One region of the Xanthomonas sontii genome, then DNA from elsewhere that is predicted to be linked to it. Evidence: predicted binding sites of a transcription regulator. Region 1 holds the regulator's gene; the other holds the start of a gene.
The links. Region 1 encodes FliA, which starts transcription of late flagellar genes. Its sites were predicted from a motif close to TAAAGTTTNNCNNNCNNNGGCCGATAA; they were not measured.

Region 1 (3,410 bases):
GGTACTGATCGACACCGCCGGCATGGGCCAGCGCGACCGCGCCCTGGCCGCCCAGCTGCACTGGCTGCGCGCCTCGCGGGTGGTCCGATCCTTGCTGGTCCTCCCCGCCAACGCCCATTTCTCCGACCTGGACGAGGTGGTGCGCCGGTTCGCCGGCGCCGACCCACAGGGGGTCATCCTGACCAAGTTGGACGAGACCGGGCGGTTCGGCAGTGCCTTGTCGGTGGTCGTGGACCACCGCCTCCCCATCACCTGGGTGACCGATGGACAGCGCGTGCCGGACGACCTGCACCGCGCCAACGCCGCCAGCCTGGTATTGCGCCTTGAAGATTTGCGGCGCGCTGCCGATAAGCCCTGTACTCCGGAGCAGACCCATGCCGTCGCGTGACTACGTCAATCTGACCAATGCCTTCCCCCTGTCGGCGACGCGCAGCGAACCGCTGGGTCCGGTGCGCACCATCGCCGTGACCGGCGGCAAGGGCGGCGTGGGCAAGACCAACATCTCGGTCAACCTGTCCATGGCGCTGGCCGACATGGGCAAGCGCACCCTGCTGCTGGACGCCGACCTGGGCCTGGCCAACGTCGACGTGTTGCTCGGGCTGACCCCCAAGTTCACCGTGGCCGACCTGGTCGCCGGGCGCTGCACCCTGGAAGAGGTGCTGATCGACATGCCCAACGGGCTGATGGTGGTGCCCGCCGCCTCCGGCCGCCGCTACATGGCCGAGCTGCCGCCGGCCCAGCACGTCGGCCTGGTCAACGTGTTCTCCGAGCTGCAGCGCGAGCTGGACGTGATGATCGTCGACACCGCCGCCGGCATCACCGACAGCGTGCTGACCTTCTGCCAGGCCGCGCAGGACGCGGTGGTGGTGGTCTGCGACGAGCCGGCCTCGATCACCGACGCCTACGCCCTGATCAAGGTCCTCTCGCGCGAGCGCGGCGTGGACCGGGTGCAGATCGTCGCCAACATGGTCCGCGACCTCAACGAAGGCCGCCTGCTGTACGACAAGCTCAGCCGGGTCTGCGAGAAGTTCCTCGGCGACGTGTCGCTGAACTACCTGGGCTGCGTGCCGCAGGACGACTGGCTGCGCCTGTCGGTGCAGCGCCAGCAGCCGGTGGTCAAGGCCTACCCGTCCAGCCCGTCGGCGCAGGCGATCTCCGAGATCGCCCGGCGCACCGCACGCTGGCAGGCGCCGACCGCCCCGCGCGGCAACGTCGAGTTCTTCGTCGAACGCATCATCCAGCGCGGGGTGGCCGCATGAACGCCGCCGCCCACTACCGCGCCGTCCAGCGCAACAGCGCCAACGACTACATCACCCAGCACTCGGACCTGGTCCGGCGCATCGCCCACCACCTGGCCGCGCGGCTGCCGGCAAGCGTCGAGATCGACGACCTGATCCAGGCCGGCATGATCGGCCTGATCGAGGCCTCGCGCAGCTACGACGCCGAACAGGGCGCCTCGTTCGAAACCTACGCCTCGATCCGCATCCGCGGCGCGATGATCGACGAGATCCGCCGCGGCGACTGGGTGCCGCGCTCGGTGCACCGCCGCGCCCGCGACGCCGCCTCGGCGATCCGCAAGATCGAACAGAGCACCGGCCGCGCCGCCGCCGCCAACGAAGTGGCCGCGGCGATGGACATGCCGCTTCCCGAATACCTGCGTTTGATGGAAGATGCCGCCCGCGGCCAGGTGCTGAGCCTGGAGTCGCGCATCGAGGACCATGGCGAGCTGGATACCATCGCCAAGGGCGGACCCAATCCGCAGCAGATGCTCGAGCGCAGCGAATTCGGCCGCGAGCTGGGCAAGGCCATCGCGCAGTTGCCCGAACGCGAGCAGTTGGTGCTGTCGCTGTACTACGAGCAGGAATTGAACCTCAAGGAAATCGGCGCGGTGCTCGGGGTCAGCGAGTCGCGCGTGTGTCAGATCCATGGCCAGGCCACGGTACGGTTGCGCGGACGCCTGAAGGCGTTCGAGGTCGCCGATGCCGGTCTGGAAGACGAAGAATAGGAACCCTTAGGAGTCAGTGGTGAACAAGAACATGCGGATTTTGATCGTGGACGATTTCTCGACGATGCGACGCATCGTCAAGAATCTGCTCGGCGATCTGGGCTTCACCAACACCGCCGAGGCCGAAGACGGCAACAGCGCCCTGGCCGCGCTGCGCTCGGCGCCGTTCGAGTTCGTGGTCACCGACTGGAACATGCCGGGCATGACCGGCATCGATCTGCTGCGCAACATCCGCGCCGACGACAAGCTCAAGCACCTGCCGGTGCTGATGGTCACCGCCGAGGCCAAGCGCGAGCAGATCATCGAGGCCGCGCAGTGCGGCGTGAACGGCTACATCATCAAGCCGTTCACCGCGCAGACGCTGCAGGAGAAGCTGGGCAAGATCTTCGAACGCCTGGGAGCGACCGCCTAAATGGAAGCCACCGCCGAACGTACCGCCCTGATCGAACGCCTGCAAGGCGCGCTGGACGCGCTGGAGAACGGCGACGAGGCCGGCTGGCGCAGGGAGATCGACACCCTCGCCGCCTGGCGCACGCGGCCGATGATGCAGGGCCTGAGCCGGCTCGCGCGCGATCTGGGGCAGGCGCTCGGCGAACTGCCGGTGGTGCCCAGCGAGGCCGGCGAGCTGGACGACGCCTGCTCGCGCCTGGACCACGTGGTGGAGATGACCGAACAGGCCAGCCACCGCACCCTGGACCTGGCCGAGGAATGCCGTGCGCTGGCCGACCAGCTCGCCGCCGGCGGCCTCAGCGGCGACCAGAGCGAGATCCTCGACAAGATCCGCCACAACCTCACCGAAATGGCCCTGGCGCAGAGCTTCCAGGATCTGACCGGGCAGATCATCCGTCGCGTCGCCGGCATCGTGCGCCGCGTGCACGAAGGCTTCGGCGCGCTGGGTCTGCCGCCGAAGGAAGAAAACAAGAAGGCCGACGGCAGCCTGGCCGGCCCGGCCCTGCCCGGCCTGGACCGCCACGGCGTATCGCAGCACGACGCCGACGACCTGCTGTCCGGATTGGGACTGTAATGCCATGAGCGCCGTACCCGACGACATCGCTGCCGACTTCATCATCGAGGCCCAGGAGATCCTGGACCGGCTCGGCGAGCAGCTGGTGTCGCTGGAGCAGGCGCCCGAGGACAGCGGCCAGCTCAACGCCGTGTTCCGCGGCTTCCACACGCTCAAGGGCGGTGCCGGCTTCCTGGCGATCAACGCCATGGTCGAGCTGTGCCACGCCGCGGAGGAAACCCTGGGCATGGCCCGTGCCGGCCAGGCCACCCTGCAGGCGCGGCACTTCGACGCCGCGCAGCAGTCGCTGGACTACCTGCAGTCGATGCTCGATGCCTTCGGCAGCGGCCAGGAGCCGCCGCGCGCGCCGCCGGAGCTGATCGCGCAGTTCGACGCGCACGG
Region 2 (3,410 bases), 900 kb from region 1:
ATGGGGGAAATCTCCGCGGCCTCGCAGGAGCAGTCGGCCGGCATCGAGCAGGTCAACCAGACCGTGACGCAGATGGATGAGAGCACCCAGCAGAACGCGGCCTTGGTGGAAGAGGCCAGTGCGGCGGCGCGCTCGATGGAGCAGCAGGCGGTGGAACTGAGCCAGGCGGTGGCGCTGTTCAAGCTCGACGCATCCGCGGCCACGCCGGTAGCGCAGGCGCCGCGGCACCAGGCCACCGCGACGCCCGCGGGCAAGCGCAGCGTCCGTCCGGCAGCGGCCAAGGCCGCACCTGCGCGGCGTGCGGCGCAGCCGGCGGCGGCGATGGCGCTGGACAAGGATTGGCAGGAGTTCTGAGCCGCACGGCGCCTGTCATCGGCGAGCGGCGCAATGCGCGTCGCTCGCCTGTCGCGTGGCGGTTGCCTTGCGGCTGCCGGTGCCGCATCCCGCAGATCCGAGGATGTTCCACTGCGGTCGCGATGCCGTGCCTGCCTTGGCGCGGCACGCTGTTTCTGACCGACGCCCACGCCGCGCGCGTGGGCGTCCTGCTCCGTCCTCACGCCTGCCTGGGGCTTACGCGCGTGTTGCCCGCGTGAGCATCCAGCACGTCGTCACGTGCGCCGCCGCCGTGCGGCAGACGCCGTGCGCGTGATGCGACGCGTCCCTTGTACGACAGCATCGCTGCCGCCGCGGCTGCGGCCGCGGGTTGCCGGCTGACGCTGCGAAGTGACGGCGATCGCGTTCCTGGCCTTCGCATCGCGTGTCGAGGTCTCCGTTGTGCGGCCAATCGGAAAACTTTTTCCTCGCTGCGACCTCGCGCCGCAAGCAAGCGTCGTGCCGGCCGTTGCAACATGACGTGCACGCGGTATTCACGCGAAAACGCCGATCCGGATGCAGTGCGAATGGCCTCTCCACATCCCTGTGATGTGCCTGAGGGTGTTCAATAAATTCCGTGCAATCGCCTCTCAAGTCCCCGCGCCGGGCGCCGTTACATCGCCCGCACATCGAGCGGGATGCGTCATCAGGCGTCTGATTCAAAACGCTTTTTCACGACTCATTCATCTCGTTCGATGCGGGCGTGCACAACGGCGGCTGGTCGGCGTGCGTGGTCCGCGGCGTTCCATCGCCCCTCTCATTCCCCCAAAGGCCATTCCATGATTGCATTCCTTCAGCGCTACAACGTCGGTGCCCGGCTCGCCACCGCGTTCGGCATTCTCATCCTGTTGTCCTCGGCGCTGGTCGTCGCCGGGCTGCTGACCCTGTTCCAGGCGCGCGAGCGACTGGACGGCATCGTCAACCGCAACATCGCCGCCATCCGCGCGTCCAGCGACATGCTCAACGCCAGTTCGGTCGTGGCCATCAATGTCCGCAACATCGTGTTGCCGACTTCCCAGGAAGACAACATCCGCTTCGCCAAGGTCGTCGTCGAGCAGCGCGCACGCTACCAGGAGGCGCGCAAGCGGGCGGGCGCCATCCCCAGCGGTGCGCAGAGCCAGGCCGTGCTGGAGGACGTCGATCGCGCCCGGCAGATGACCGTGGACGTCAACAACCGGGTGATGGATCTGGGCATGCACGACAAGCCGGACGAGGCCCTGGCCCTGCTGATGCGGGAGTCCGCGCCGCTGACGCAGAAATGGCAGGACGCCATCGCCCGCTATGCCGATCTGCAGGCCACCCGCAGCAACGAGGCCTATGCGGAAGCGACGGCGGCGATGGCGCGTGGGCGCGCCATGCTCATCGCCGGCGGACTGGCGGTGGTGCTGGTCAGCAGCCTGCTGGCGTGGCTGATCACCCGCAGCCTGACCGTGCCGCTGAATCGCGCCACCCGTGCCGCCGAGGCCATCGCAGCCGGCCGCCTGGACAACGACGTGGCCACCGACGCGCGTGACGAACCCGGCCGCCTGCTGCTGGCGATGGGTGGGATGCAGACGCAGTTGCAGCGCTTCTCCCGCGAAACCGCGTTGATGATCGAGCTGCACGCCGACAAGGACATCAGCCACCGCATGCCGCAGGACTTCCCCGGCGTGTACGGCGAACTGAGCAAGGGCATCAACACCATGATGTTCGAGCACCTGGACGCCATCGTCGAGGCGGTCGAGATCCTCAACGAATACGCCAACGGCGATCTGCGCCGCGATGCGCGCCGGCTGCCCGGCAGCCGTGCGGTGCTGCACGAGTCGATGGACGCGGCCAAGGCCAGCCTGCTGGCGATCAATACCGAGATCAAGCGCCTGGCCGCAGCGGCCGCGGCCGGCGACTTCAGCGCCCGCGGCGATGCGGCCAGTTTCCAGCACGACTTCCGGCTGATGGTGCAGGACCTCAACGCGATGATGGAGGTCAGCGACCGCAACCTGGGCAAGCTGTCCGCCCTGCTGCAGGCGATCGCCGCCGGCGACCTCACCGCACGCATGCATGGCGACTTCCACGGTGTGTTCGCGCGGATGCGCGACGACGCCAACGCCACCGCCGACCAGTTGACCGGCATCGTCGGCCGCATCCAGACCGCCGCGGTCAGCATCAATGCCGCCGCCAGCGAAATCGCCACCGGCAACGACGACCTGTCGCGCCGCACCGAGCAGCAGGCCGCCAGTCTGGAAGAAACCGCCGCGTCGATGGAGGAATTGACCTCCACGGTCAAGCAGAACGCCGAGCACGCGCGCCAGGCCAACCAGCTCGCCAGCGGCGCGGCGTCGGTCGCGTCCCAGGGCGGTGCGGTGGTCGGTCAGGTGGTCGAGACCATGAGCGGCATCGAGGCCTCGTCGAAGAAGATCGCCGACATCATCGGCGTGATCGACGGCATCGCTTTCCAGACCAACATCCTGGCGCTCAACGCGGCGGTGGAAGCGGCACGTGCCGGCGAGCAGGGCCGCGGGTTCGCGGTCGTTGCCAGCGAAGTGCGCACCCTGGCGCAGCGTTCGGCCAATGCCGCCAAGGAGATCAAGACGCTGATCGACGATTCGGTGACCCGCGTCGCCGAAGGCTCGGCGCTGGTCGACCGGGCCGGCAGCACCATGCAGGAGATCGTGGCGTCGGTGCAGCGGGTGACCGACATCATGGGCGAGATCTCGGCGGCGTCGCAGGAGCAGTCGGCCGGCATCGAGCAGGTCAACCAGACCGTCACCCAGATGGACGAAAGCACGCAGCAGAACGCGGCGCTGGTGGAAGAAGCCACCGCGGCCGCGCGCTCGATGGAGCAGCAGTCGGTGGAGCTGACTCAGGCGGTGGCGCTGTTCAAGCTGGACGGCGCGCCGGCTGCGGCGCCGACGCCGACCCCGTTGCCGCGCGGCAGACACGCGACGCAGGCGATGACGCGCAGTCCGCGCCCGCAGGCCGCGGTCGCACCGGCACGCCGCGCGCCGTCGTTCGCGGCGGCGGTGGCGCTGGACAAGGACTGGCAGGAGTTCTGAGTCGCT

Region 2: the regulator FliA is predicted to act here: its motif matches at 963-989, upstream of RAB70_RS10290 (methyl-accepting chemotaxis protein).

The regions. Positions count from the first base shown of each region.
Region 1 is NZ_CP132342.1:3,366,487-3,369,896, forward strand. It holds gene flhF (flagellar biosynthesis protein FlhF) at 1-388, shown strand, start outside; gene RAB70_RS14180 (P-loop NTPase) at 375-1,259, shown strand; gene RAB70_RS14185 (RNA polymerase sigma factor FliA) at 1,256-2,005, shown strand; gene cheY (chemotaxis response regulator CheY) at 2,025-2,417, shown strand; gene RAB70_RS14195 (protein phosphatase CheZ) at 2,418-3,029, shown strand; gene RAB70_RS14200 (chemotaxis protein CheA) at 3,034-3,410, shown strand, end outside.
Region 2 is NZ_CP132342.1:2,462,262-2,465,671, forward strand. It holds gene RAB70_RS10285 (methyl-accepting chemotaxis protein) at 1-354, shown strand, start outside; gene RAB70_RS10290 (methyl-accepting chemotaxis protein) at 1,152-3,404, shown strand.